Regions from separate parts of the Dyadobacter ginsengisoli DSM 21015 genome, predicted to be linked through region 2. Evidence: riboswitches for the same ligand, from Rfam matches in the RefSeq annotation. Region 2 holds a riboswitch; each other region holds the start of a gene.
What was found. A riboswitch is a leader RNA that binds a small molecule or an ion and turns the genes downstream of it on or off. The one in region 2 is predicted to bind thiamine pyrophosphate.

Region 1 (10,402 bases), on a different contig from region 2:
ACTGATGGCCCCGGCGATCAAGGTCATGATCAAATTTTTCATAGCTGGTCGTTTGCATTTCTGACAACCCAGCTAAACGGTACCCTAAAAAATTTGCAATTATTTTTAAGCGGTCGGCTGATCGGCGGTCAGCCCATACCAGTCCCTTCTATACTTCCCAGGCTTCCAGGCGGTAGGCGCTGTCCCAGAACACGTATTCGAGCCTTGAAGCATTCATGTAAGCCTCAGTCATCTTTTTCCTTGTGGAGTCGGAAGCCGCTTCTGCAATCCGGTCACAGATGTTCAGTGCTTTTTGAACCGAATGCGCGAAATCCTCTCCGGCATAGGCGTCGATCCAGTTCTGATAAGGGTTCGGGGTGGATTGGTTGGCATATATGTGGTCCCCGATCCGTTTGTAGATCCAAAAGCAGGGCAGCAATGCGGCGACCGCCACCTCGTAGGACTCAAATGCGCTCACGGCCATCAGGTAGTTGGTATAGGCGAAACATCCCGGCGCTTTCCCGCCATCGTATTCAATCACATATTCCTTGAAATAACTCAAATGCAACGCACGCTCAACAAGAATCGCGTTCTGCGCAAATTGCAAAAAATCCAGTAACTCATGACTATTCCCTGCCTTCGTTCCTGCGACTGCCAGTGCTTTCGAGAAATCAGCCAGGTAAAGCGAATCCTGATAGATGTAAAACTTGAACTTTTCCAGTGGTAAAGTACCCTGTTTCAGTTCCTGATTGAATGGATGCTGTTGTATTTTCTCGAAAACCGGTAACGCTTCTGCCCAGAGTATATCGGTGAATTTCATGAGATAATTTGCATGGGAAGTGGTGAAAATGAATGATTGAGGGGGCCTGGTCCATGTCCGGTGCTGATATCCTTGCCTGACTCGATGGCATCGGCTATGTACTCTTTGGCGAAAATTATCGCCTCAATCAGCGAATTGCCCTTGGCTACCCAGGTAGCGATCGCTGATGAAAGCGTGCAGCCGGTACCATGAACATTCGGACTATCGATATAATCCGATTCGAGCGTCAGGATTTCCTGTCCTTTCTGGGCAAATACATCGAATAGCGATGGCCCCTTCAGGTGCCCTCCTTTCAGCAATACAGCATTGCACCCCCGGCTCACCATTTCCGTGGCGGCCGCTTTCATGGAGTCCAGCGAGTCGATGGTTTCAGAAACAAGTATTTGCCCTTCGTCCAGATTGGGCGTGATCAAATTGACCCGCGGAAACAGTTCCTGCCACAATACCGCCACCGTTTCATCCTGGATCAGTTTCGAACCGCTTGTGGAAACCATCACCGGGTCGAAAATCACAAAACCGGGCCTGAAACGATCGAGTATGCCGGCAACAACCAGGGCAGCCTCGACGGTATTGATCATCCCAATCTTGACAGCATCCACTTTAATATCTTCGAACACCGCTTCCAGCTGCTCCCGTAAAAAGGCTGGCGGTACGGGATGTATCGCCCTGACCCCCTGTGTATTTTGTGCCGTCAATGCTGTAATGGCGGAAGCACCGTAAGCGCCGAGGGCAGTGATGGTTTTCAGGTCGGCCTGTATGCCGGCACCGCCTCCGCTGTCGGATCCTGCAATGGTCAATATGGTAGGATAACGGTTCATGCTGTGAGTATTAATTTTTTACAAATGACTGAGGAGTGGTTAAGATCGTTTTCAAATCGTGTGCGGCAGCACTGGGTGAAGGCGCGCTGCAGATAGCTGACACAATGGCGACTCCTGCCGCTCCGTTTCGTATTGCCTCCCGTGCATTGCCTGCATGCACCCCCCCTATACCTACCAGTGAATGTCTGCTATGCTTCCGTACCCATTGCAGCCCCTCCATACCCCATGGCGTTTCGGTGTCCGCTTTGGTAGGTGTCGCAAACAAAGGGCTCACGGCAAGATAGGAAAGATTCCAATGTTCAGCTTCAAGGACATCCTCTTGCCGTTCTGCCGATAGGCCTATTATTTTTTCAGGGGCAAGCAAATCACGGACCATCCGGAAAGGCATGTCACTCTGCCCTACGTGAACGCCGTCCGCATCGACGGCCAGAGCAACATCCACCCGGTCGTTGATGATCAGGGGTACATGATAAGGTTCGAGTAAAGCTTTAATCCGCTTGGCGCGATCAATAAATGCACGGGTGGAAAGCACTTTTTCACGTAGCTGCACCAAGGTAACACCACCTTTGACAGCCTCCTCCACTACCCAGTAAAAATCCCGGCCCAGGCAGGCCGCTTCGTCGGTAACGAGGTAAAGCAGAAGATTTTCGCGGATTGTTGTCATAGCAGGCACGAGGATTATTGAATTTTCACTTTGGTGAGTTCAGCCAGATGCGCAGGCGATATTTCGGCCAGCGTATCGAGGAATGCAATCTGGAACGACCCGGGGAGTTTCGCGTTCCGATATGCCAGCTCACCGCAAACCCCCATCGCAGCAGCGCCCGATACGGCGGCATCGAACGGATCGTCACAAATCGCGGCAAACGCCCCGGCAATTGCAGAGGCGGTGCACCCCATGCCCGTCACCCTGGTCATCAGCGGGACGCCGTTGGACACCCAGGCCGTGCGCTCCCCGTATACAATGACATCAACCGCGCCGCTGACGCTCACCACCGAACCATACTGGCGGCTCAATGCACGGGCGGCGTCGAGACTATCGGAAGAATCGGCCGTGCTGTCCACACCTCTGGTTTGCACGTTGGCGCCTGCCAGGGCAAGAATCTCCGAAGCATTGCCACGGATGATCGTCGGCGAAGCCGTCGCAAGCAGTTCGGTCAATACGCGGTTGCGGTAGGGTGTAGCGCCGGCCCCTACCGGGTCCAGGATGATGGGTTTGCCTGAGGCGGCAGCCTTTTTCATGGCCAGTTTCATCCCTTCCACCCATTGCGGCGACAACGTCCCGATGTTCACCACCAGTGCCCCTGCAATGCCCACCATATCCTCCACCTCCTCGGCCGCATGCGCCATCACAGGCGAGGCGCCTATCGCCAGCAACGCATTCGCGGTGAAGTTCATGACTACAAAATTGGTAATATTATGAACCAGCGGTGCCGATGCGCGCAGGTTTTGAAGATTGGTTTCGAGTAGGATACCCATTATTCTAATGTTTTATTGGTCAATGATCGGAATGGACGATAGGCGGGGAACTGCACCTGCAGTATGCAGGTTTTAATTAAAAAGGAGCCCGGGGGCCAGCGCTTTTTCCTACGACAGCATCAACTGTTTCAGGTTCAAAGGGTATGCTCTCAGTCCTTTTTGGACACCCCCAAAGCCATTCTTACCTGCGAATGTAGTAGTTTTGGGTGGTTATCAAAAATCGTTTCACCCAAACCGGCGGAGACACAACACTCACCTAATAATGATCAAAGCAGCCATTTTCGACATGGACGGGTTACTGATCGATTCGGAACCTATGTGGACCGAAGCAGCCCGCTCCACCATGCAAAAAGTAAATTTTGAGATTACCGAAGCGCTTCGTATCCAAAGCACTGGCCTATCTATCAAACTATTCCTCGACCTCTGCCATAAGATCCAGCCGTGGAATACCCCTTCATTCGAAGAGCTTGAAAATGAAATACTTGAAAAAGCACACCATGATATCCTTGCCCACGCAATAGCCATGCCCGGCGCCATCGCATTGGTAAAAACATTGAGAAAACAGGGACTCAAACTGGCTGTCGCCTCGGCATCCCACATGGACCTCATCGAAGGCGTGTTAAAAAGACTGGAAATTATTGACTATTTTGACACCTGGCATTCGGGCGAGCTCGAAGAACACACCAAACCCCATCCGGCGGTTTATCTTACTACGGCTAAAAAGCTTGGCCTGTCGCCCAAAGAGTGTATTGCATTTGAAGACTCCCACGCGGGTTTGCGCGCGGCACATGCAGCCGGTATGATCACGATCTCGGTACCTGCGGCGGAAGTTTTTGAAGACAGAAAGTTTGACCTGGCACACTATAAAATACCTTCGCTTGAAAAATTCATCCTGCGTGAAATGTCGGGTGTGCCTCAGAGCGTGATTGAAAACTAACCTACACCCTTTTCGTTGACCCTGCATGATCGGACTCCGGCATTTTAGTATTATGATTATGATCAGGATATTCGTAATTGTCCTGAGCGTCATTGCCCTCGCGTGGCTCGCATCCAAGCATACCAACGAAACACTGGTGTACATTCTCGGCACTATTTTCATTTTCATCCAGGCGTCGCTGCTGTACCAGTACGTCACGAATGTCAACCGTAAACTGACCTATTTCCTCGAATCCGTCCGCTACTCCGATTTCACGATCAACTTCCGGTCAGACAACAAGATGGGCCGGACGTTCAAGGAACTGAATCAGCAGTTTAATGAGGTATTGCTGGCATTCCGGCAGGCACGGGCGGAGAAAGAGGCCAACCTGCAATATCTGAATACCATCGTACAGCACATCGGTACCGGACTGATCACTTTCGACGCCAACGGGCAGGTTAACCTCATCAACAATGCGGCATTACGGATGCTCGGCATTTACCGGTTGCATCAGTTGATCGAGCTCAAAGACAAACATCCGCGCCTGTACGAGCTCATTTCCGACCTCGACACCGGTGTCCGCGACCTATACCGCACTCCCTCCGACCAGCCCCTTGCGTTGCAGGCGGCTGCGATACAGTTGCGCGGAATGTGGGTCAAGATTGTAGTCTTACAAAATATCCAAACAGAATTACAACAGCAGGAAATTGAATCCTGGCAAAACCTCACACGCGTATTGCGGCATGAGATCATGAACTCCATGACGCCTATTGTGTCGCTGGTAGGCACCATGCGCCTGATTGTGAATGAAGATATTGAACGATCCACGACCGACCAGGAGGCCGTCAACGACCTGAAGGAAGCTCTATCCACCCTCGAAAAGCGCAGCAAAGGCATGATGCAGTTCGTGAATGCCTACCGCGACTTCACCACTCTACCCAAGCCGGTTTTCGCAACACTCAGTGTGGCCGAAACGTTGCAGGAGGTGTTGCAGCTTCTGCAAACGGATCTTACCCAATCCGGTGTACTGTGGAAATTGACTGTAAAACCGGAAACGCTGACAATCAAAGCCGATGCCAGCCAGATTCAGCAGGTGCTGATTAACCTCATCAAGAATGCGTCTGAGGCATTCTCCACCCAAACCGACCGACTCATTACGCTCTCCGCGTACCATGTCGACGGTACAACCCTGATCGAAGTCGCGGATAACGGGGATGGGATCGAACCGGAAGCCCTTGAAAATATTTTCATCCCATTCTACACCACGAAAAAGACCGGCTCCGGGATCGGATTGAGCCTTTCCCGGCAGATATTGCAGCAACACAATGGCCAGTTAGACGTGGAATCCCAGGTAGGGAAAGGGACCGTTTTTACACTGATTTTCTAGGCATTCAATCACCCCTCTCTGATGAGACGTATGTATTGAAACACATCGTTTCAAGGTGTTACAACGATTTGCAGGAAACCTTTGTCTTGCCTGAAACCTAAATTGAAACCCTATGAAAAAGTACCTGTTTGTGCTGACGGCCATGATGGCATGGGCCTGCAAAAGTACAGGTGTCGACAAGAAAGAGGAAGGTCTCAGGTATAAAGAATCCGTTACACTGAATGACGTGCCCAAAGCGACGCTGACATTCTTCGAGATCGAGGACAGCCGGTGTCCGGAGGGAGTGGTTTGTGTCTGGGGAGGAAGGGCGATGGTCGATCTGCTATTTTCAGGTGTCTCCACAGAGGGTGGCATCAAGGAACACGCTAAAATGTGTCTCGGTGACTGTGGGAACGGCACAGACGGCTCCGATACCCTGGTGAAGAAATTTGCCGGAGAAAACTACCGGATCATTCTCTCAGCGGTAAATCCCTATCCGCACATCGATTCGGCGAGAACGAAAGAAAACTATTCGATACTTCTGAAAATCGAGAAACAGTAAGCCCCGGGAAGTTGATCAACTTCCCTATTTTTTTGCCAGCTTACTCTGTTTGTAGCCGTAGCTGAAATAGATTACCAACCCGATCGCCAGCCATATCACGAAAATCAACCAGTTGGAAGCCCCCAGCTCGGTCATCAGGTACAGATTGGTGAGGATTCCGGCCACGGGAAGCGCAGAAAAATTATGCTGAAAACTCAATATTGAAAACGTGCACCAGGTGATCCAGAAAATAATGGTCAGAAGCTTATGCTCCATGATTTCGGTAAAGCTCAGGGTCCGCCATTCTCCGATCACCTCCTGCCCGTAAACAAACAACCCTGCCACCGCCACCACGAACAGCGCGCCTACTAGGTACTTTCCATTGATATAAGGGACCTTGAATTTCGAACGTGCGGAAATGCCCTTGTGATCCAGGTAAAGTACCCCTCCGCAAACGAGGATGAATGCAAAGAAGGTCCCGACGCTCGTCAGGTCCACGAAGAAATCCATTTTGAAAAACAAAGCCGGGATTCCGACTACAAAACCGGTCACGATTGTGGCGAAAGAAGGTGTCTGGTATTTGGGGTGGATTTTGGAAAAACGCTTCCACAGCAGCCCGTCACGGCTCATGGTCATCCAGATCCTCGGCTGGCCCAGCTGATACACGAGCAATGCGCTGGTAATGGCGATCACGGAACTGACCGAAATGACTCCCGCCATAAAGTCCAGGCCATTTTTCTGAAATACGAAAGCCAGCGGATCACTCACTTTAAGTTCGGTATAATTGACCATCCCGGTCAGCACCAACGTGATCAGCACGTAAAGAACGGTACAAATAATAAGACAATAAATCATTGCCCTGGGCATGTCCCGTTGCGGGTTACGGCATTCCTCCGCCGTTGTTGAAATAGAATCGAATCCAATAAATGCAAAAAACACGGAGGCAACCCCACTTAGCACGCCCTTCACACCATTAGGGGCAAAAGGGGACCAATTTTCGGGTTTCACGTAAAATGCGCCCGCCAGAATCACCAATAATACAACCCCGATCTTCAAGACAACCATAATGTTACTTGCCGTTCTGGATTCCCGTATCCCGATATAGACGAGCGCCGTGATCAATAATGTTACCAATCCGGCCGGAAGGTTGAGCAGTATATGAAAATCGCCGATTGTGGGAGCATTCTCATACGCCCCGGCTGCGAAACGCTCATATTCAGATAATGCAGACGCACCCGAAGTCTGCATTTTCAAGAATGCTTCGCGGGCCGACTGCCCGTTCATTGTAAGCCAGCCTGGCATGCTGATGCCAAAGCCGTTTAGCATACTCACAAAATACTGGGACCAAGAAATGGCTACCACCATATTGGAAACAGCGTATTCGAGAATCAAAGCCCAGCCAATGATCCAGGCAAACAGTTCTCCGAAGGCCACGTATGCATACGTGTATGCACTGCCGGACACTGGCACAGTACTCGCAAATTGCGCATAAGACAATGCCGTAAAAACGCAGGCAACGGCAGTAAAGACAAATAACAGGGAAACAGCCGGCCCGCCGTTATAGCTCGCGATACCAATAGTGCTGAAAATGCCCGCCCCAATGATCGCGGCTATTCCTAATGACACAAGATCCCGAACGCCAAGAATTTTGGCAAGCCCTCCCTCGCTTCCCGAATGGGCATCTTTCAGAATTTGATCAACCGTTTTTTTACGGAATAAGGGAGAGCTTTGTTTCATGCAGGTGCCGATTTGCCTAGTTTCTGTTTGTAATAAGTTGGGCTAAAAATAAACGATATTCTAAGATTGTCCCCTCCCTGTTTGAAAATTTGTTTCTTTAATCCCAAAAAATCAATATAAAATTCTTCCGATCCGAAATCAAACAGGTAAAGATTGCGTTATCGATTTAATTCCCCCGTCTCATCTATTCTCAATGTGTCCATGAAATTATTCGTTACGCTCTTCATCAGCATATTGGCGCCAATCCAACTCATTACGGCCCAAAGCATTAAAGCCTACACCACGGCGCAGGCGCATTCGCATAACGACTACGAAAGAAAGCGTGCATTCGCCGATGCCTACGAACAGCAATTCGGTTCGGTTGAAGCCGATATCTTTCTGGTCAACGATACGCTTTTTGTGGCACATAACCTGAAAGACATTCGCTCAGATCGCACATTTGCCAGTCTCTACCTGAAACCGATCCTGGAACAGACTGAAAAAAACAGCGGCCATATCTACGCACAGGAAGACGTTGTGCTGCAACTATTGATCGACCTCAAAACCGCCGGTCATGAAACACTCGCCGCATTGATTAAAGAGCTGGAACCGCATCAGAAAATACTGGCGCCGGCTGGCACGGTCAGGATCGTCGTCAGCGGAAATGTACCCGATGCGACGGCTTTTGAGCAATATCCTAAATTCATCTATTTTGATGGCCGTCCTGAAAACACCTATACTGCCGCTCAGATGGCGCACATAGGCCTCATCAGCCAGGCTTTTCAAAAGTACTCGAAATGGAATGGCGAAGGACCGCTACCCGAAAAGGATAAAAAGGCGATTCAGAAAATGATCGGCCAGGTGCATGACCTCGGCAAAAAAGTGAGGATCTGGGCTACACCGGACAATATCAATACCTGGAAAACCATGATGGCTTTGGGCGTCGACTACCTCAACACCGACAAGGTCCGGGAGCTCGGCGACTATCTTCGTACTGCCCCCAGATAATTTCTCCGAAGAAACTACGGCTGGTTCTATTTTTTCAATGGTATTAAATGGCTTTGGAAGAGTTATAGACTATATTGTACTGATTTCAATAGGTCCAAACCGTCTTTCATGTCTGCTGAACAAACTGCTGCTCTCAAAAAAGTACTTAAACCAATCCATCTCTGGGCCATTGCCGTGGGGCTCGTCATTTCCGGTGAATATTTCGGCTGGAACTACGGCTGGGGTGTTTCGGGCACCATCGGGTTTCTGATAGCAACATTGGTGGTGACCATTATGTATGTGACATTCATCTTCAGTTTCACCGAACTGACCACCTCTATCCCGCAGGCAGGCGGGCCGTTTTCCTATGCTTATCGTGCATTCGGTTGGTGGGGAGGGCTCATTGCAGGCTATGCCACGCTAATCGAATTCCTGGTGACGCCGCCCGCTATTGCATTCGCCCTGGGCAGTTACAGCCACTTTCTTTACCCTTCACTTGAAGTACTCCATGTGGCGTTTGCTTGTTATGCGATCTTCATAGTGATCAATCTCCTCGGGATCAAGGAATCGGCTATGTTTTCGCTGGTTGTAACCGTGCTGGCGGTGGTGGAGCTACTGATTTATATCGGCATTGTGGCGCCGCATTTCTCGTATGAAACGTTTATCGCCGAACCGATGCCATTCGGCTGGGGCGGTGTTTTTGCTGCGTTGCCGTTTGCCATCTGGTTTTACCTGGCGATAGAAGGCGTAGCAATGGTGGCGGAAGAGGTCGAAGATCCCAAAAGAACGATTTCACGCGGATATATATACGGCATCCTTACATTGGTGGTTTTGGCGCTGGCGGTCATGATATTCACCGGCGGCATCGCGCCCTGGCAGCAATTGGCCAATATCGACTACCCTCTTCCGGCTGCTTTAGGCATCGTCCTGGGCCGCGACAGCGGACTTACCCAGCTATTTGCCAGCCTGGGCCTTTTCGGACTCATCGCCTCCTTCCATGGTACGGTGATCGGCTATTCCCGTCAAATTTTCGCTCTGGCAAGGGAGGGATACCTGCCTTCTTTTTTGGGGAATGTCAATGCGCGTTTTCAGACGCCGCATTGGGCGCTAGTAGCCGGGGGGATCGCGGGGTGCGTCGCACTTCTGCTGGGTACCACCGATCAGGTCATTATCCTCGCGGCGTTGGGTGCAGTTGTGATGTACATCATCAGTATGGTCGCGCTGTTTGCGTTGCGTTCCAAGGAACCTGCGCTCGAGCGTCCGTTCACGGTACCTGCCTATCCTTACTTTCCCGCGATCGCGCTGGTACTCTCGGCGCTGTGCCTGGTTGCGATCGTTTACTATAATCAGATACTCAGTCTCTGGTTCTTCGGCGGTCTTGCAGTGATTGCGGCCCTCTTCGCTATTACCGGCCGTCATAAGAATTTGTGACAGGTCATTTCAAAAAAACAATGTCAGGGCCAGCCGGGCGTAAAAGGGAGTTCCCGGGGTAAAATGAATTTCCTCTGCCGGCTCTTTTTCGTTTTGCAACCGGCTTTCGGTAGCAAACTGGGTCTCCTTCCAGCGTTTATTAAAAAGGTTCTGGACCGAAAGCCCGACGTTGTAGCGGCTTTTGGAATAATTCAGCTGCAAATCGGTCACGAAATAGCCTTTGGCAACGATAGAATTGTCCTCATTGGCCGGACGGTTGGCCATATAACGGTAGCGCAGCGATCCATTCAATCCGTTCGGCATTTGCAATGACAACCCTCCGGTGGATGTAAAAACCGGTGCCAGCGGGAGA
Region 2 (10,402 bases):
CGTTCGTAAATAACCGCTTTAACAAACCAGGAAGGCTAAAATCGTCCCGCTCATAAGCCTTCGTTCCCATCCACCATAACAACAGATATCCACCTGCCACGACAGCCCGCTCATCCGTGAAGAATGCAATCTGTAATGACAGGAAGATCACCAGGGGGTTCTTGCTTAACAGCGCCAGCAAGAGGAAAAAAAAGGCAAATTCATCTCCGTAACCGTGAACGTCTGCAAACGCCCACACACTGACAAAAATATTGGCTATACCGGTCACGAATAAGGCCGTTGTCACTTTGTCTCCTGAGACAGAAAAAATATATGCACCGATCTTATAAAGAAACAAAACCCCTAATATCGCCTGAATGATCAGGATCAGGAGAATATTGTGCCCGGTCAGGAAGGATAATAACGGCAATGTCCACCGGAAGATCATGTTTTCCCGCCGGATGTCGTAATCCATGTCCTTCGGATGAAACAAGTCCTCAGCCTGATTTCTGATAAATACCCACGCATCCAGGCTAACGCCATTGTTTTTCAGGTGGTCGACCAGCAGCGAATAAGGTGGAAATGCAAGGAACAGTGAAAGAGCAACGGCAAAAAAGGTCAGTTTCCAAAGCCAGTTCTTGTTTGACAACTGCGCTTCAATCCAAAGTAGAAACGACCCGTAAAAGTTTTCCAGCAACATAGGATGGTTTGGGCAAATTGACCCGAATATACAGGTTAATGTGTGATACTTATTTCCAACTCGCCTCAATCCTGCTTCCTTCCTCGCTTTCAGTGATCCGCAGGTAGGTCTGAATTTCCTGTTGCAGATCTTCAACGTGGCTGATGATACCCACGATCCTATTTTCTTTCCGAAGCGATTTTAGTGTTTCAAAAACCGTCTGCAACGCGTTTTTGTCCAGCGAACCAAAACCTTCGTCCAGAAAAAAGAAGTTATGCTGCGATTCATTTCTGATGTGAATATGGTCTGCGAGTGCGAGCGCGAGGGAAAGTGCCGCTTGAAATTTCTGTCCGCCCGACAGGGTTTTCAGCAATCGCAAATGTCCGCCATTCAGCAGATCACGTACCCAGAAGCTGTTTCCTTCCCCCAGTTCGAGATGCAGCTGCTGATGGGTCATCCGGTGAAAACGGTGATTGGCGGCCTGTATCAGGTTTTGCAGATAAATGCTCGAAGCATAATCCACAAAACCACTGGACCGGAAAAGCCTCGCCAGATCGTCCAGGTATTCCTTTCTGAGTTGCAGGTGCCCTTTTTCTTTCAAAAGCAATACCTTTTTAGCCAGGTCCTCCGACAACTGTTTTAGCCTCCCGCCAATATTACCCTCTTCTTTCCGCTGCGCATTGAGGCTCTCGGCAAGACCGTTTTTCAGCCTGATCGCTTCGTTGTGCTTTTCAATGTCATATTGCTCTCCGGTGTGCTCTATCAACAGGTTTTTTAGTTCGGCTCCGGTGGTTTCTAATGCCAGCCTGAATTCGTCGATCGCCTTTCGCTCCGTTTCGATCTGAATTGGCCTTTGGAGGATTTCCACCACCAGCGCCTCCGAATCGAAAGTATAGCTGATCAACTGGTTGTTAATATTTCCCTGTACCGAGGAGAGGTCCTTATGGCTATTTTCCAACGCCGCCAGCAGGGTAGCATGGCTGCCCGACAGCGTATTTCGTTCTTTTTCGAGCACATCGACCTGCTTTTCAGCTTCTGCATAGGCTACCGAAAGCTGTTGATAATCCGATTTCAATGTCCCTATCTTTTCAGAGATCTCCGTCTTTTCCGCACCTGCAAAATCATCCAGTTTTACTTTCGATAACTGCTCGGAAAGCGTAAGCACCGTATTCTCGAATCTCAGTATTTCGTCCTTCATCACCTGCAACGGCTTCTCGATCCGTTCGGCCTTGTCTGTCAATGCGGCTTCCACTTGCTGCGTCAAAGTCTTTAAAGCAACCTCTCCTTCCCTGATTTCCGACTGTATCCGGCTGCTTTCCGCAAACCGCTTTTCGAAACCTTCGCGGTCGGCTTTGCTGAATGCCGGCCATACAAATGCAGCATCATGCGTTTTCAATTTTGCCTGTGCCTCGGTATAACGCTGCCTGATCGACTCCTTCTGCTTTTCAAGGTTTTCGATCTGGCTAAATACCCGCTCGACCGGAGACTGCAGTTTCCTCAGCAACCGCTCCTTTTCATCCAATATTGCAATCTGCTTTTCAATTCGCGCAACGTCCTCTGCCAGAGTTCCGTCGGCTACGAGCATGGCCGGGTGGTGCAAAGAACCGCATAGCGGGCACGGCTCACCGTCCTCGAGGTCGCCTGCATACTGGTGTAATGCTACCCTGGTATTGATTTTCAGCAATGCGTGGTTCAACTTCCTGCGCTCAGCGTCCCCTGTTTCCAGGTAATCATTTACGCCTTTCTGAAATGCTTCCAGAGAAGTTTCTGTATCAATTTCAATGGAGAAATCTTTCGCAATATCTTTTAACCGTATTGCAAGTCCTTCATTCAGTGCTTTGATTTCCTGGGCGAGCGTTTCTGCTTCGGTTTTGATGGCCTGCCTGCTTTCCGTCAGACTATCTGCCATACTGAACCATGATTTGACCAGCCCCATTTCCAGGATGTCACCCAAGCCGGCCTTTCGTTGTTCGTTGATTACCTCCAATTCCTGCTTCTGCTGCCTTTGAAGCGCAATGGCATTTTCCCGTTCTTTCAACTGTTCCTCGCCGCGCTGTAACGCCTCCTTTCTTTTCAATGCGGCCTGCGAATGCTCTATTATCCGCATCACTTTCTCCAGTTCATCAGCCGTGGCGAGCAACTCCTCCCGTTTTTCATAGCGTGATTTGAGCAACAGCAATGTTTCCTGCTGTTTTTCCAGTAAACCGGCCAATGTAGCCAGCCTGTTCTGGTGTTCGCCGGACAGGCGCTGATCGCGCGCGATGGCCGTCAGCAGATTATTCTTCTGATCGAATAGTGACTTAAAATGCAGGGAGCAAATTTCAAATGTTTTCAAGGCGGCTTCGCGCTCCCCCATACCGGTGCGCTGCGATTCCAGCACTTCCAGGCGGTTGCGGAGTGCCTGAATTTTTTCGCCCGCCAATTTCAATTTCTGAAAGCCGCTTTCAATCTCGGTTTGAATCAGTAGTGCGGCATCGGTCTGCTGGATCTGCTGACGTAGTTCTTCCAGTTTTCGCTCACTTTCCTCCCGCATTTCCTGTGTTACCTCGCCCAGGCCAAGCAGTTGTCCGTCCACATTGGACATTGCCAGGTCGTTCTGCTTGCTCAGCGAACCTACATTACGGCTCAGGTCGTATTTTTCCAGCTGGAAGAGTTCCTTCATCATCCGCGTCCGATCCGCGTCTCTCAGCTCTATGAATTCCTGAAAACGTCCCTGCGGGATAATGATCGTTCGCCGGAAATTATCGTAGCTCAGCCCGATTATGCTTTCGGTCGATTCATTTTCCGAAAGCGGCACCCATTCCTCACCGTTCAGGATATAGCCCTTCCTTTCAAATGTTTTTACATCCTTGAAGTTCTTACTGTTTCGCTTTCCGCGGACGGTAAACCGGTAACGATCCCCCTTTTTCCCCGCGATGCATTCGAAATCGATCAGCAGGTCATCGGACCGGAGGTTCATCATATTGTACGTACGATCGTCGCCCGACTTGTTAAGCCGCTCGGTATCACCATACAATGCAAATGTAATTGCTTCCAGAACGGAGGATTTTCCGCTTCCGACGGCTCCGAAAATTCCGAACAGTGATGCGTCCGTCAATGGATCGAAATCGATTTCCTGCTCGGTCTGGTAAGAGTACAGGCCTTTGATTTTTAAACGCTTGGGAATCATCGCGGCAGTCGGCTATTGGCAGTCGGCCCTCGCCTTAAAGTGATTTCTATTAGTTAATTACCTAAAAATACCGGCAGCCGAAAACCGGCTGTCGAAATATCATAAATTTGCCAGCAGGTCATCCAGGTACTCGCGGGTGTTGCTCAAACGAGGGACTTTATTTTGTCCGCCCAGCTTGTGTTTTTTACCCATCCAGGCATAAAAAGTGCCCGCCGGAGCAAAATGGATCGATGGCCGTGTCAGTGCCATGTCTTTGTAGCGTTTGGCATCGTAATCCGAATTGACTTCCCGCAAAGCTTCGTCCAGCGCATTGATGAACTCTTCGCGGTTTTCGGGCTCTCTGGTAAACTCTATGACCCATTCATGACACCCACGGGCGCCATCACCCATATAAACCGGACCTGCAGTGTAGTTCGCAACAAGTGCATCGGTTTTCTGCGCAGCAACTTTGATGGCGTGATCGGCATTCTCGACAATGACTTCTTCCCCGAATGCATTGATAAAATGCTTGGTACGCCCACTGACTTTCACCCTAAAAGGATACACCGATGTGAATTTGACCGTATCCCCGATCAGGTAACGCCACAATCCGGCATTGGTGGAAATAACCATAGCATAGTTTTTCCCTACTTCTACCTCGTCCAGCAGCAACGCCCTCGGATGAGGTTTGCCAAGCTCTTCAATGGGAACAAATTCATAAAATATGCCATAATCCAGCATCAGCAACATTTCTCCGACACGGTTAATGTCGTCCTGAATGGCAAAAAAGCCCTCCGATGCACTGTATGTTTCTAGATACAAAACCTGATCCGACGGAAAATATTTTGTCATAAACAAGTCCCTGTACGGCTCAAAAGAAACTGCTCCGTGTACAAACACCTCGAAATCAGGCCATACTTCGAGCATATTCTTCTTGCCTGTCCGTTCCAGGATCTGATCGAGCAAAACGATCGTCCAGGTAGGAACCCCTAGAATGCTGGTCACATTTTCCTGCGAACAGATCGACGCCATCTTGTCCAGCTTACTTTCCCAATGGTCCATCAATGCGACTTCCAATGGTGGTGTCCGCATGAATTCGGCCCAAGACGGAAGGTTTTGCATGATTACCGCCGACACATCGCCGATCTGGGTATAATCATCGAACGGATTGGCGTGTAAAGTACCTCCGATCGACAAGCCTTTCCCATCGAAAACGCGGGTGTCGGGCCTGTTGTTGATGAGGAGGGTCATCATATCCTTCCCGCCCTCATAATGGCATTCCTCCAATGCTTCCGGCGATACCGGTAAAAATTTGCTGCGAGCGTTGGTCGTACCGGACGATTTGGAGAACCATTCGATCTGTGACGGCCAGAGCACATTGGGTTCTCCTTTCAAAACCCGCTCGATGTAGGGATACAAGTCCTCATAGGTCGACACCGGCACCTGCTCCTGAAACTCTTTCACAGACCTGATTTGCCCGTAATTATATTTGCCGCCCCATTCGGTATAACGGGCAGTTTCTATCAACTCCGAAAATATGCGCTGCTGGGTTTCGACAGGGTACTTCATAAACTGTTCGATCCGTTCGAAGCGACGCTTCAAAAACCAGACAGTCATATCATTTACCAGCTTCATAGAATGTCAATTAGTTAGAAATCTGCCATTGCGTTTTTGTAAAAATAGCAATAAAAAATGGTGAGAGAACAGTCCATGGGTGTTCTCTCACCATTCGCGAAACATGACAGGAAATCGTTATTTGTCGAAGAACATATTGCTGCCTCCCGCCTTTCTGCTGATTGTGGAAGAAAACTCGTTGCTTGCTTCTTCCTGTAACACACGTGCATTACGCCCCTCGCGCATAACGTGCGTACCGGTGATCTGAAACAACGCTTCGCCCAGCAAAGGGTCTCTCGGGTCTCCATAAGGATAAAGAATATTTCCCTCGCTGACCTTCACATCCGGGTCGAAACCGGTTTGATAATCTGATTTGTGATCTTTGTTAAAAGATTTGGAGACAATCGGCTGCAAACCTACTTTGATGCCGTTATTCTCGTCGCTTAATGTAACCGACCCGACATTCTTACCGACCGTCTTACCTCCCACAATTGTGACGGTCATAAATGGCTTCAGCCCATTGATCAGTAGTTCGCTGGCCGATGCCGTACGCGACGACACCAGTACAACCAATTGTTTGAGACCCGCACCTATATTCTGGCTCTTGGCTACAAATTTGTCGTAAAAATAGGCTTCTCCATATTTCTTCAGGTTTGTTTCCGTCACCTGCTTGTTATACTCCTTGTAGTAGAAAATGTCGTTCGCAGTGGCTTTGGTGATCAGACTGGCCAGGTTGATGGCCGAACTGACATAACCTCCCGGGTTATATCGCAGATCGAGCACCAGTGCATTGACATTACTGTTCTTGAAGTCGGAAAAAAGGGCATCCAGCTTTTTATCGTATGCTTTATTGTTCGCCTGGTAAGGCTCCGGGATGAACTGATGATAAACCACATATCCGATTTTACTGCTACCGATAGTATATAACGAATCGAAAAAGACAGGATCCTCTTGTAGCACGATGGGCGTCACATCCCTCTTCGTGGCAGTTTCTTCAAGTGCACCGTCTTTGATCGTCGCTAACGTATAAGTTGTCTTGTCTTCTGTGTTAAGTAATTTACTGTAATTGGAATCGGTTAGCTTCTGCCCGTTCACACTGCTGAAAATGTCGCCCCGGACAAATCCCGCCTTCGCTGCAGGGGAATCCGGAATTACAAACAACACTACCCCTATCACATTACTTGTATTGGCCGGGAAGTACACCAGCTTATATTCCATTCCACTGGTTTTGGACTCTCCACCCAGCGACGCCTCGAGTTCTTTAGCGCTTTCCTGCATCCAGGAAAAGCGGTCCCCGTCGGGCCGTGCTGTGGCATCATATTTATAAAGTAAAGACTGAAAAAAATCACCGGGCGACTTACTGTAATCCGGAGTAGCGGTAATGTGGTCTGTCCAGTAGTACCAGTACTTCATCTGGTCATAAATCCAGTGATTGGTCTCACTGTCATTGGCCGGATCGACATTCTTATCTTTACAGGAAAGAACAAAGGCAGCCAGCAAAATTACGGGCAGGAAAAGTCTCAGTCTCATAAATTTCCATTCATTTCTAAAAATACCTCTTCGATTATATCACAAGCCTCGTTCATTTGCGCCTCATCGATCACGAGTGGCGGGGCAAAGCGGATCTTATTGCCATGAGTAGGTTTGCACAACAATCCGCGATCCATCATATTATAGCAAAGCTCTGAGGCCACTGCGCTATCTTCGCCACCCTGGATCACGACCGCGTTCAGCAATCCCTTCCCTCTAACGATTTCGATCAGAGAACATTGCTTTTGCAGCGCATTCATCCTGGCCCTGAAGATCCGGCCCATTGCTTCCGCATTTTCGGCGAGTTTTTCATCATTTACAACCTGCAATGCAGCAATTGTCACAGCGCAGGCCAATGGGTTACCGCCATAGGTCGATCCATGCTCCCCGGGAGCGATCGTCAGCATGATTTCATCGTCTGCCAGGGCGGCGGACACCGGCATAGTTCCCCCGGAAAGCGCCTTTCCCAGAACCAGAATATCCGGCTTTACATCTTCCCAATCGCAAGCCAGCCGTTTGCCTGTTCGCCCAATACCTGTTTGAACCTCATCTGCGATCAGCAGAACGTTGTAGCGGGTGCATAACTCACGAACCCCTCTCAGGTATCCTTCCTCCGGTACCACCACGCCTGCTTCGCCCTGAATGGGCTCTATCATAAAACCGGCGATATCTTTGTCTTTCTTGAACAAGTCTTCCAAAGCATTCAGGTCGTCATAGGGAATAATCTCGTAGCCAGGCAAAAACGGGCCGTAATCATTGGTAGACGAAGGATCGGTCGATGCCGATATAGCAGCCAGTGTCCGTCCCCAGAAGTTACCGGATGCATAAACGGTCTTGGCCTTGCTGGCCGCAACGCCCTTGACCTTATAGGCCCATTTGCGGGTCAGTTTTAATGCGGTTTCCCCTCCTTCCACGCCAGAGTTCATCATCAGGACCTTGTTATAACCGAAGTATTCACAAAGAAACTTCTCACATTCACCCAAACGATCGTTGTAAAATGCTCTGGAAGTAAGTGTCAGTTTGTGTGCCTGCTCGATCATCGCATTGACAATCCTTGGGTGGCAATGCCCCTGACTTACCGCACTGTATGCAGAAAGAAAATCAAAATACCGCTTCCCTTCCACGTCCCACACATGCACGCCCAAACCTTTCTCGAGAACGACGGGCATTGGCTTATAGTTATGCGCGCCATACCTGTACTCCAGTTCCATCGCATACCGGGAAGTGTTGAGGTTCATCGTGTCTGTATAGCTGGTCATTTTGATATCCAATCAGTTAAGAAGTTCGTTTTGAGTTATGTAAAATTAACGAAAAGCTTAGTAATTTTGCAGCATAATCTCAAGGGGTGCCCTACCGAACGGGCTGAGATCATACCCATTTAACCTGATCCGGGTAATGCCGGCGTAGGGAGAGAAAGCCGAACGGCTGGTTTCTAATACATTTTATCGAACTTCCTGATAGGTGGCCCCTGCCTGTTGTAATTATTGATCGCAATGCGAAAAATTACTACTTATTTGCTGGCGCTGTTATTCAGTGCTTTTGCACTTTCCTCTTTGGCACAAAAGGCCCAACTGACCATTTCAGGGCGTGTTACCGACGCCGAAGACGGCAAACCGCTGCCTGGCGCGACCATCAGGGCCGGTGAAATCCGCGGCGCGAGCACGGACAAGGATGGGAATTTTGTTTTGAAAAACATCTCCGAAAATATCGAGGCCCTGGACATTTCCTATATCGGCTACCAGACATCCAAAGTGGCATTGGGCAACTCCCACCAGATCGAGATCAAACTTAATAAAAGCACCTATCAGGCCGACGAAGTGATCATTAACGCTACCCGCGTGAACGACAAAACCGGCATGGCGTATACGAACGTGACCGCGGCAGCCATCGACAAACAAAATCTGGGACAGGACCTGCCTGTGCTCCTCAACTTCTCCCCGTCGCTCGTGAGCACGAGCGACGCAGGCGGGGGCGTGGGCTACACGGGCATACGCATACGAGGCTCCGACGCGACGCGGATTAATGTGACCGTGAATGGGATTCCCTATAATGACGCCGAAAGTCAGGGCGTTTTCTGGGTAAATATGCCTGACTTTGCATCGTCGGTGAGCAGCATTCAGATACAGCGCGGAGTTGGTACCTCAACGAATGGTGCTGGTGCATTCGGGGCTTCGGTGAATATCAATACCAATGCGTTTCGCGAAACGGCTTATGCGGAGTTGAATAACTCATACGGCTCTTTCAATACATTTAAAAATACGTTGAAAGTTGGCTCGGGATTAATCAAAGACAAATTCACATTCGATGCGCGACTATCCCGGGTTTCATCGGATGGCTTTGTGGATCGCGCCTCTTCGGAACTGCATTCCTACTACTTATCAGGCGGGTATTTTGGTAAGAAGAGTTTTGTGCGGGTCAATGTATTTTCGGGTAAGGAACGCACTTACCAGTCGTGGAACGGGGTACCCGAAGCTAAATTGCGGGGCGATCGCGAAGGCATCCTTGCCTACATCGACCGGAATGGACTGAGCGGCAAGGATTCCGAGAACCTGCTCAATGCCGACGATCGCACTTACAACTCTTACACCTATAAAAACGAGGTCGACAACTATCGCCAGGACCACTACCAGATCGTTTCCTCGCATAGCCTAAGCAACAAACTAACCTTCAACCTGAACGCGTTTCTCGTCCGAGGCCTTGGCTATTACGAACAATACCGCGCCGGTGACGATTACAGCAAATACAACCTTCCAAATGTGATTGTCGGCAAAGACACCCTTACCAGCACCGATCTCATCCGTCGCCGCTGGCTGGACAATTACTTTTACGGAACCACATTTTCATTCGATTATAACAGCTTCAAAAAGCTGACGGTAAGCTTTGGCGGTGGCTGGAACCAGTATGACGGTGACCACTATGGTCAGATCATTTGGGTGCGCAATGCCGGGAACATCGAGAATGAGCATCAATACTATTTCAGCACGGGCAAGAAAAAGGATTTCAACCTGTATGGAAAACTGTATTATCAATTCACCGATAAACTGAATGCATTCGCCGACCTTCAATACCGTCGCGTAAGCCACGCCATTCACGGAACAGACAACGACCTGGTGCAACTTGCATTTGATCAATCCTATTCGTTCTTTAATCCAAAAGCAGGGCTTACGTACCAGCTCGCCGACCAGAGTTCGGTTTACGCGTCGTACAGTATTGGTAACCGCGAACCCAACCGCGATGATTTTACTTCGTCTACGGCCAATCTGTTCCCCAAAAGTGAGCGTTTGCAAAACGTGGAAGCCGGGTTCAGGACGCAACAGGGTAAGTGGGCATTTTCGGCCAATTACTATCTGATGAGCTACAAAAATCAGTTGGTACTCACCGGGCAGATCAATGACGTCGGTGGCTCGGTGCGTGTGAATGTCCCCAAAAGCTACCGCACCGGGATCGAATTG
Region 3 (10,402 bases), on a different contig from region 2:
AATGAATGTAAACCCCAACGCATCCAGGGATGTTGTACCCGGCTTCCTGTTTACACGTGCGCAATTAACGACCGTAAGCAACAACTTCACCGGTGGCGCTTATCTGACGATCGGACAGTCGATGCAACATTTCGCGACCTACAAAGAGGTACCTGCGGCAGGTGACAAGTATTTCAATTATACCTATTCTACCGGCAACTGGGCATTGTTTGGCGGTGATCCGGCCACGGCAGGTGCTGTAATCGACGTCGCACAGGTGATCGACGCCCTGAAAACGTCGCCCGACAATGTGAACAAAATGTCGGTTTCCCGGATATGGCGGGCTTACTTATACCACCGCCTTACGGATCTCTATGGTGACATTCCTTACACGGATGCAGGCAAGGCACTGACTGACAAGAACTTCACACCGAAGTACGATAGCCAGGCATTCATTTACGCGGATATGCTGAAGGAAATCGAGGAGTCGCTGGCTGCGTTCGATGCCAGCAAACCCACTTTCGGCAATGCCGACCTGATTTTTGGCGGAAATGTAGCACAATGGAAAAAGTTTGGTTATTCGCTGATGCTGCGCCTGGGCATGCGTCTTACGGAAGTTGATCCTGCTATGGCTGAAGCCTGGGTAAAAAAGGCAATTGCGGGAGGAGTAATCACAGCCGACACCGATCTTGCCAAAATCGAATACGTAGACGGTTCCATTACGGCCAGCAGAAACTTTATCTCAGCGGGGCTGATGAGCACCGACTACGTCGCTGCCGGTGGTGATAACGTAGAGGGCGGTAAATTCGCAAAAACATTGATCGACCATTTAAAAGCAACGCAGGATCCGCGTCTGAATGTGATCTCGGTGGTTTGGACCAAAGCTTCGAAGGATGCACCTTATGTTGCCGATACAGCCACTGCATTGCAAACAGGAATGCCCAATGCTGCATTCAACGGGCTGCCGGCCAATTTTGACCAGTATTCGGAGCCAAACCCGGCCACGATCCTGAAATACAGCGCTCCGTTGCTGGTAATGACTCCCGCGGAAATGCACCTCCTGCTCGCGGAAGCGAACCTGAGAGGATGGTACAGCGGCGCTACCGCAGAGGCGTCGTATAATGCGGCTGTTACTTCCGGCCTGAAGCAATGGGCGACATTCGGAACGGCGGGTGTGATCTCTGATGCGAAAATCGCGGCTTACCTTAAAGCCAATCCATTCAACGCAGCCGGAACGCTGGCGCAAAAAATGGAGCAGATCGGTACACAGAAATGGGTGTCCCTTTTCCTGGAAGACGAGTACGAGATCTTCTCGAACTGGAGACGTACCGGCTATCCTAAGCTGACTCCGACCAATTATCCCGGTAATCTTACCGGCGGCAAAATCCCCACCCGCTTCGTGATCCCTGATTCGGAGGAGCTTTACAACAAAGTTAATTTTTACGAAGCGCGTACACGCCAGGGCGGTACAAATACGCTTTCGAGTGTAGTTTGGTGGGATAAATAAGCAGGGCCATGCGCTGCCTGTCCATCAAGTAAATGACCGATACGGATTGCTGACCAAAATCGGCAATCCGTATCGCTTTTTTATATCCCAAAAAATTTCGTCCCTGAATGAGGAATTTCAACCCGTTTTTTGTCTTATCAATAATAGCATAATCCTAACCCCAACCCCATGATCAAAAAAGTATTGTTTGCCGCCGCCCTGTTCTGCTGCGCCGGTATCGTGAATGCACAGAAGTATTCGGTCGTCATCAAAGGCGGCCACGTGATTGACCCAAAAAACAACGTCAACAGCATCATGGACGTCGCCCTGAAAGGTGATACCGTTATGCTGGTTGCGAAGAACATCGACGCCAAGGAAGGTGTGCAGGTGGTGAACGCCAAAGGTCTTTTTGTCACGCCCGGCCTGATCGACATTCACTCGCACAATTTCTACGGCACCAAAATGGACCAGACTTACAGCAATGGTCCCAATGCGCTCCCGCCAGACGGTTTTACCTTCCGTACCGGTGTGACTACCGTGGTGGATGCAGGCTGCGCAGGCTGGAAGTCCTTCCCCGATTTCAAGAAACAAACCATCGACATTTCCAGAACAAGGGTACTCTCATTCCTCAATATTGTAGGAGAGGGCATGCGCGGGGGAACTTACGAGCAGAATGTGGAGGACATGGACGCTGCTGCCACTGCCAAAGTCGCAAAGGAGTATCCCGAATACATCGTCGGCATCAAGCTGGCCCACTTCAATGGCTACAACTGGACCCCGACCGACCGCGCCGTGGAAGCGGGCAAGCTGGCCAACATTCCGGTCATGATCGATTTCGGTGGCAGCCAGCCCGTGCTGCCTATCGAAGAGCTATTCATGAAGCACCTCCGCCCCGGCGACATTTTCACGCACTGCTTCGGACAGCTCAGCAGCCGCGAACCGATCGTGGATGTAGCGGCAGGCAAAGTGAAGCCATTTGTTTACGAGGCACGTAAGAAGGGTATCATCTTCGACGTGGGCTACGGCGGCATCAGCTTCGCATTCTCGCAGGCGATCCCGGCCGTGAAAACCGGTTTTTACCCCAACACCATCAGCACCGATATCCACACCGGCAGTATGAACAACGCCATGAAGGATATGCTCAACGTCATGTCTAAGTTCCTTGCGATGGGAATGGACTTGCCGAGCGTCATCAAAGCCAGCACTTGGGCACCCGCACAGGCCATTCACCGCGAAGAGTTGGGCAACCTTTCGGTAGGCTCACGAGCCGATGTTTCAGTACTGCGTGTACTCGACGGTAAGTTCCAGATGAACGACACCGGTACATTCGGCTTCTTCGATTACACCGGCTCCAAAGTACAGGGCAAACAGAAACTCGAAGCCGAAGTTACCATTCGCGCCGGCAGGGTCGTGTATGACCTGAATGGGCTGACCAACCCGATCGTCGTTTCCAGAAGATAGTGTTTCAAAAAACCTCTAAAAGTGTAATGCGATGATGCTGTCCCCCCTTCGTACCCTGCTGACTGTCCTTATCATTCTTTCGTCCGTTCCATCCCTAATGGCGGCGTTTGCACTGAACGAGATCCGCATTGAGCGGCATAGGCCCGTACGTATGCGTGACGGCGTGATCCTGTATGCGGACGTGTACCTCCCGGCAGCACCGGGCAAGTACCCGACGATCGTTACCCGCACGCCCTACGGCTCGCAGCGCGACGGAGTTCATCAGACGATGATCAGGTTTGCCCAGCGGGGTTATGCGGTGGTGGTGCAGGACGTGCGCGGACGCTACGAAAGCGATGGTAAATGGGAGCCATTTCGGGATGAGGCCAAGGACGGCTATGACACCATCGAATGGGCTGCCGCTCAGCCGTTTTCCAATGGAAAAGTCGCCACGCAGGGAGGAAGCTACCTCGGGCATAACCAGTGGCAGGCCGCGAGCCTGAACCCGCCGCACCTGGTAGCAGCATTCCCGTCGCTGGCCTCCACGAATATCTATGCCAACTGGATCACCATGGGCGGCGCTTTCCGCCTGAGTTTTAACTACGGCTGGGGCGTCGTGAGAATGCCCAACCGCATCATGCTGCCCCAGTATTGGCATACCGAAAATTACACTCCCGAAGAACTCAAATATGCCAATGTGCTCATGCATTTACCGCTGCAAAGCGGCGACCTGAAGAGTGCAGGTTCAGTCGTGCAGCATTACCGCGACTGGATCAGGCACGAGAGCTACGACGATTATTGGAAAGCCATCAGCGATGAAGAGCGCTTCGATAAGATCAAAGTACCCACTTATGTATCCGGTGGCTGGTTTGATATTTTCGTCATGGGGACGATCAATGGATATGTCGGGATGAGAAATAAGGGAGCGACGCCAGAAGCCCGTAAAGGAGCCCGCATGATCATCGGGCCCTGGGGACATGGCCCCTCACAGAAATTCGGCGATGTTGATTTTACGTCTGCCGCCTTCGTTGAGCAGTTCGAAACCGAGCTCGCGTTCTTCGACTACCACTTGAAAGGCATTAAAAATGCCGTAGAAACCGACAAACCGGTGCGCCTTTTTTATATGGGTGTGAACCAATGGCGCGCCGAAACGGACTGGCCTATTCCCGCGACGCAGTTCAGGGAAGTGTACCTCGACGGCGACGCAGCGGCCAATTCGGTGCGTGGCAATGGGAAGCTATCATTCAGCAAACCTGCCAAAGCCGGGACCAACCAGTACACCTACGATCCGCGGAGTCCGGTACCCACCACCGGCGGGAACAACTGCTGCGGTACACCAACCTTATCCGGCCCGCGCGACCAGCGCCCGCTCGAACAGCGCGAGGATGTGCTCGTATATACGAGCGAATTTCTGGATAAGGCCCTGACCATCGCCGGACCGGTCAAAATGAAGCTATACGCCGCTACCGACGGGCCTGATACCGACTGGATGATCAAACTGGTCGACGTATATCCCGACGGCTTCGCAATGCCGGTTTCCGAAGGTATTATCCGTGCCAAATTCCGGGAAGGGCTGGATAAGATGAAATTGCTCACGCCCGGCCAGGTTTACGAATACGATATCGAAATGACGGGAACTGCCAACGTGTTCCAGCCCGGCCACCGCATCCGGGTTGACATTACATCGAGCAATTTCCCGCAGTTTGACAGAAACCCCAACACGGGAGAGCCGCTGGGCACGAGTACCAAAACCCGGGTTGCCAGCCAAGCCGTCCATCACGGCGGTGCCAGGATGAGCCATATCGTGCTACCCGTTGTCGGCGACCTTAGCCGTAACTGATTTTTCCCTAATTTTATCCACTCACATTCTAGCTGAACTCTTTTTTCTTATCTCATGAAATTACCGATTCTCTCTTTAACAACGATCCTAACCCTGACCCTGGGAGTCCTGCAAACCGCAAAATCCCAAACTATTCCCAAGGAAGAACTCATTTTCCTGACCTCCGAATGGAAAGGGGAGCGTTTCCCCGATGGCCGTCCCAAGATCTCCGACGACCTCGTTCGCCGTGCCAAGGAAATCAACACCGAAGAAGCCTGGGTTGTACTCAAAAACGAGGGATACAACTGCCAATTCGAAGGCAACTGGAAGATCGTGCACGACGATGTCGTAATCGCCGGACGTGCAGTAACGGCGCAGTTCATGCCTTCACGCCCCGATATTGAGAAAAACATCAAGGATCGCGGCGCCAAAAACGGCCGGATCGGCAATACCAATTCCTGGCCGATCGATGTGCTGACCAAAGGAGACGTATATGTGGCCGACGGTATGGGCAAGATCGTGGAAGGAACGCTGATCGGCGACAACCTGGCGAACTCTATTTTTGCAAAAACCGGTAACGGTGTCGTGTTCGACGCCTCGGTGCGTGATTTGGATGGCTTATCCAAGATCCCCGGTTTCAATGCATTTGTACGCGATTTCGATCCGTCCTACCTGAAAGACGAAGTTTTGACAGGCCTCAACACACCCATCCGAATCGGCAGGGCCATCGTTCTGCCGGGCGACCTCGTACTGGCGAAAAAAGAAGGCGTGATTTTCATCCCTGCACATATGGTCGAAAAAGTGGTGCAAACTGCTGAATTCATCGCATTGCGTGACAAGTTTGGCATTCAAATGCTGAAAGAAGGCAAATACACGCCAGGCCAGATCGACAGCCAATGGAGCGATACGTTAAAAAACGACTTTCTGAAATGGCTTGATAAAAATCCGAACGAAATCCCGATGAAGCGTTCGGAGCTCGACGAATACATGAAAAAAAGAACCTGGTAAGAGAGTAACCCGGCCTGGTTTTCAGCATTTCCTGTTTGGTAAAGCGAACAGGAAATTTTCTTCCCTTTTTTCAAATAGCATTTTAAATACATTTATATGAATATTTACAAGCTCCTGTCCGGCGTTGCTGCGGTTTGTCTGCTGATAGCACTCTATCTGGCATTCAGCGGAAACCTGCCTTCGGCCGGTCCCTTTTTTATCGCGTTTTTCCTTTCGCTTGCCATCAGTTTCCGCGGCTACGAAAAACTGAAAGGTTTTACCTACACCACCGTCATTTTCGCCGCAGTAACCACTGCCTTGTATTACCCGCAACACTTCCTCTCGGTGGGTGACTTTAAATTGGCCGCGCTCATCACCCCGTTGATCCAGATCATCATGTTCGGAATGGGTACTTCCATGAGCTTCGGTGATTTTGTAGGAGTTGTCAAGATGCCCAAAGGTGTGCTGATCGGCGTTGTAAGCCATTTTATTATTATGCCAACCATCGGTTATACGCTGGCTAACCTCAGCGGTTTCCCGCCGGAGATCGCAGCAGGAATCATCCTCATCGGCTGCTCGCCCAACGGTATGGCTTCCAATGTGATCTCCTATCTCGCAAAAGCAAATCTTGCTTTGTCGATCACCATTACTGCCATTTCAACCATGCTTGCGCCCATTGTAACACCCGTCCTGATGAGCATGCTCGCTGGCGCTTTCGTAAAGATCGATACCCTGCACATGATGTGGGACATTATCAAAATGGTGATCATCCCGATCGGCGCTGGTTTGGTATTCAACAAGCTTTTCAGCGGTAAGGTAAAATGGCTCGATGCCGCCATGCCGCTGGTTTCCATGGGCGGGATCGCATTCATTATCGTGATTATCACTGCCGCTGGCCGGGACAGCCTGTTGTCTATCGGTCCGGCATTGCTGCTGCTCGTACTGATCCACAACCTGTCGGGCTACACGCTGGGTTACTGGTCGGGTCGTCTGTTCAGGATGAGCGAACGCGACTGCCGTACCATTGCTATCGAGGTAGGTATGCAGAACGGCGGTCTGGCTTCGGGGATCGCGAAAGAAATGGGTAAAATGGCAACTGTTGGTCTGGCACCTGCAATTTTTGGTCCATTGATGAACATTACCGGTTCCATTCTCGCCTCCTGGTGGCAGAGCAAGCCTACCGGCGATGAAGATACTTATGTAGAAACAGGCAGGGCCCATTAAACAAGCGAGGCGCAGTTTCAGCTGCGCCTCGTTTTGTTATTATATTGTGATGCTGAAGCGACCGGGCCGCTCAGACTGACATCTCTGCTTTTCCCTCTCCTCCCTTCTCCTTTCCTCCCTCCTTCATCAATCTTCTTCCAGCAAAAGCTGCATATAGATCAGGTCAAGCCACTGGTCAAATTTATAAGCCACTTCTTTGAGATAACCTTTTTCCACAAAACCGTATTTCTTGTGAAATTCGATGCTGGCGCGGTTGGAAGCGTCTATGCAGCCGATCATGGTGTGCAGTCCCGATTCCTTCGCGCGCTGGATGAGACTCCCCAGCAATTTGCCGCCAACGCCCATTCCCCGCGATTTTTCATCGAGGTAAATAGAATGCTCCACACTGAATTTGTACCCGATTTTGGGACGGAAAATATTGTAGGAACCATAACCGATCACTTCGCCTTCCAGCTCTGCAACAATCACCGGCATACCGTCATTGAACATCTGTTCAAACCAGGCCTTTTGCTGTTCAATGGTCCTGGGTTCGTAATCATAAATAGCCGTGGTGTTCAGAATAGCGTGGTTAATAATTTCTAACAGCGAAGGCAGATCCTTAGGAGCGGCACTTCTGATGATCAGATCCATCAAAATAAAAGAGGTCGTTATCTAGGTTTATTATTAAGGTCAAAAATACCTTATAATTTTAGAAAATTTCACGTCCTTCCCTCCATCCGCTGTACGTTTTTTTATAATTCTTTTGAAAATCGGGTTTTTAGAATAGCTTTGCTTCAACTTTAGGGGTGTCCCGACATGCGGACTGAGATCATACCCTTTGAACCTGATGCAGCTAGTACTGCCGAAGGGAAAAGCAGGAGATACTGTTATTAATGTATCTCTGTTATTCTTTCCAATAGGTCCATTCCTAAGGTTTTACGCAAAACTGAATTTGGAATGGAAATCACAATCAACGGTCAGTCCAGAGAAGTCGCCGCGCCATGCTCGGTAGGGGCACTCTTGTCCGAACTGTTTCCGACCTCTGCCAAAGGCATCGCCATCGCCATCAACCAATCGGTCGTTCCCAGATCCGATTGGCCCGCCCGCCTACTCCGGCCTCACGACCAGGTTACACTCATTACCGCCACCCAGGGCGGCTAGCCCCGGCATGCCCACGCATTTCAAACATTAAACAGAACATTTATGAAAACTGAAAAAACACCGGAAACCATTACCCGGGCTCCATTTCCCAATTCCAGAAAAATATACATCAAAGGTCAGCTGCACGACATCGCAGTGGCCATGCGCGAGATCGCGCTGACGGACACCCGCATCCACGGCAAACCGGGCGCATTGGAAAAGAACCCATCCGTCACGGTTTACGATACCAGCGGCCCGTTTACCGACCCTGATATTCAAATCGATGTAAAAAAAGGCCTTCCTGCATTACGCGCAGCCTGGATTCGCAGACGTAACGACGTGGAGGAACTGGATACCATCAGCTCCGAATATGGCCGTCTCCGCCTGGCCGATGCCAAACTCGACCACCTGCGTTTTGCCCATAACAGCAAACCGCTGCGCGCCAAAACCGGCCGGAATGTATCTCAACTGCATTACGCGAAAAAAGGCATCATTACCCCTGAGATGGAATACATCGCCATTCGCGAAAACCAGCGGATTGACCAGCAAATGCAGGAATTGAATGGGAAAGCAGCCGTACTCGGACAACAGCATCCTGGCCACAGCTTCGGTGCCAATACGCCTAAAAGCCACATTACTCCGGAATTTGTACGCGAGGAAGTAGCGGCAGGCCGGGCTGTGATCCCTTCGAACATCAACCACCCTGAAAGTGAACCCATGATCATCGGCCGCAACTTTTTGGTGAAGATCAATGCCAACATCGGTAATTCGGCGGTTTCCTCCACGATCGAAGAGGAAGTGGAAAAGGCAGTCTGGGCATGCCGCTGGGGCGCGGATACCATTATGGACTTGTCCACAGGCAAGAACATCCACGAAACCCGCGAATGGATCATCCGCAACTCCCCGGTTCCCATTGGTACAGTCCCCATTTACCAGGCACTGGAAAAAGTGAATGGCAAGGCAGAAGATCTGACCTGGGAATTATTCCGCGATACGCTGATCGAGCAGGCAGAGCAGGGTGTGGACTATTTTACGATCCATGCCGGTGTGCTGCTGCGCTACATCCCGTTGACCGCCAAACGCATTACCGGCATCGTGTCCCGCGGGGGCTCCATTATGGCAAAATGGTGCCTGGCCCATCACAAGGAAAACTTTCTTTACACCCATTTCGAAGAGATCTGCGAGATCATGAAGGCCTATGACGTAGCCTTCTCGCTGGGCGACGGGCTTCGTCCGGGCAGCATTGCCGATGCCAATGACGCTGCGCAATTTGCAGAGCTGGAAACGCTGGGCGAACTCACCAAAATTGCCTGGAAGCATGATGTACAGACGATCATCGAAGGCCCCGGCCATGTTCCAATGCACCTGATCAAGGAGAATATGGAAAAGCAGTTGCAACATTGCCACGAAGCCCCATTCTATACGCTCGGACCATTGACAACCGACATTGCACCGGGCTATGATCACATCACCTCGGCTATCGGCGCGGCGATGATCGGCTGGTTCGGAACGGCAATGCTTTGTTATGTGACACCCAAAGAGCATTTGGGCTTACCCAACAAAAAGGATGTCAAAGACGGTGTAATCACCTACAAGATCGCCGCCCATGCTGCCGACCTTGCCAAGGGACATCCCGGCGCACAATACCGCGACAATGCATTGAGCAAGGCCCGGTTCGAATTCCGTTGGGAAGATCAGTTTAATCTTTCCCTCGACCCGGATACGGCGCGGGAATTCCACGACGAAACACTGCCTGCCGAAGGAGCAAAAATCGCTCATTTCTGCTCCATGTGCGGCCCTAACTTCTGCTCGATGAAGATCACCCAGGACGTCCGCGAATACGCCGAGGAGAACGGACTGGTCACCGAGGAAGCCGTTTCGGAAGGAATGCAGCAAAAGGCGCGTGAATTTGCCGAGAAGGGGAGCGAGATCTATTTATAGGATGGAACTCATTGTTATATCACATCCCGAAAAATTGGAGGGCGAAGCGGATGTTATCAATACGCTTTTTACAGAAGGTCTGTCATGTCTGCATTTGAGAAAACCCGGCTATTCGGAAGAACAGCTGGCAGACTTACTTTCAGAGATCGAACCTGCCTGGCGGGAGCATATTTCTTTGCATCAGCACCACACCCTGGCCGGGCGGTTTGGAATCCGGAGGCTGCATTTTACGGAGACTGCCCGGAATGCGGTTTCTTCTCAACACCTGGCCGCATTGTATGCTTCCGGATTCATACTGAGCACATCCACCCATGACCCGGAAACGTTGCGGACATTGCCGGAGTGTTTCAGTTACATTTTTCTCGGGCCGGTCTTTGATAGCATTTCAAAAGAGGGCTACCGGGCCG

Region 1: another riboswitch for thiamine pyrophosphate. It lies ahead of thiM (hydroxyethylthiazole kinase); the one in region 2 lies ahead of BP71_RS25655 (TonB-dependent receptor).
Region 3: another riboswitch for thiamine pyrophosphate. It lies ahead of thiS (sulfur carrier protein ThiS); the one in region 2 lies ahead of BP71_RS25655 (TonB-dependent receptor).

The regions. Positions count from the first base shown of each region.
Region 1 covers NZ_JCANTY010000003.1:194,831-205,232, forward strand. The annotation lists gene BP71_RS11585 (TonB-dependent receptor) at 1-42, opposite strand, end outside; gene tenA (thiaminase II) at 149-799, opposite strand; gene thiD (bifunctional hydroxymethylpyrimidine kinase/phosphomethylpyrimidine kinase) at 796-1,617, opposite strand; gene thiE (thiamine phosphate synthase) at 1,628-2,281, opposite strand; gene thiM (hydroxyethylthiazole kinase) at 2,296-3,093, opposite strand; TPP riboswitch at 3,182-3,274, opposite strand; gene hxpB (hexitol phosphatase HxpB) at 3,356-4,030, shown strand; gene BP71_RS11615 (sensor histidine kinase) at 4,083-5,396, shown strand; gene BP71_RS11620 (hypothetical protein) at 5,509-5,937, shown strand; gene BP71_RS11625 (amino acid permease) at 5,962-7,653, opposite strand; gene BP71_RS11630 (phosphatidylinositol-specific phospholipase C/glycerophosphodiester phosphodiesterase family protein) at 7,855-8,640, shown strand; gene eat (ethanolamine permease) at 8,749-10,050, shown strand; gene BP71_RS11640 (TonB-dependent receptor) at 10,060-10,402, opposite strand, start outside.
Region 2 covers NZ_JCANTY010000007.1:185,711-196,112, forward strand. The annotation lists gene BP71_RS25630 (hypothetical protein) at 1-679, opposite strand, end outside; gene BP71_RS25635 (AAA family ATPase) at 729-3,827, opposite strand; gene BP71_RS25640 (GH3 auxin-responsive promoter family protein) at 3,927-5,441, opposite strand; gene BP71_RS25645 (S41 family peptidase) at 5,559-6,950, opposite strand; gene rocD (ornithine--oxo-acid transaminase) at 6,947-8,209, opposite strand; TPP riboswitch at 8,282-8,378, shown strand; gene BP71_RS25655 (TonB-dependent receptor) at 8,444-10,402, shown strand, end outside.
Region 3 covers NZ_JCANTY010000004.1:112,288-122,689, forward strand. The annotation lists gene BP71_RS15680 (SusD/RagB family nutrient-binding outer membrane lipoprotein) at 1-1,486, shown strand, start outside; gene BP71_RS15685 (amidohydrolase/deacetylase family metallohydrolase) at 1,655-2,926, shown strand; gene BP71_RS15690 (CocE/NonD family hydrolase) at 2,958-4,745, shown strand; gene BP71_RS15695 (RraA family protein) at 4,800-5,732, shown strand; gene BP71_RS15700 (bile acid:sodium symporter family protein) at 5,829-6,935, shown strand; gene BP71_RS15705 (GNAT family N-acetyltransferase) at 7,062-7,565, opposite strand; TPP riboswitch at 7,707-7,802, shown strand; gene thiS (sulfur carrier protein ThiS) at 7,872-8,075, shown strand; gene thiC (phosphomethylpyrimidine synthase ThiC) at 8,118-9,995, shown strand; gene BP71_RS15720 (thiamine phosphate synthase) at 9,997-10,402, shown strand, end outside.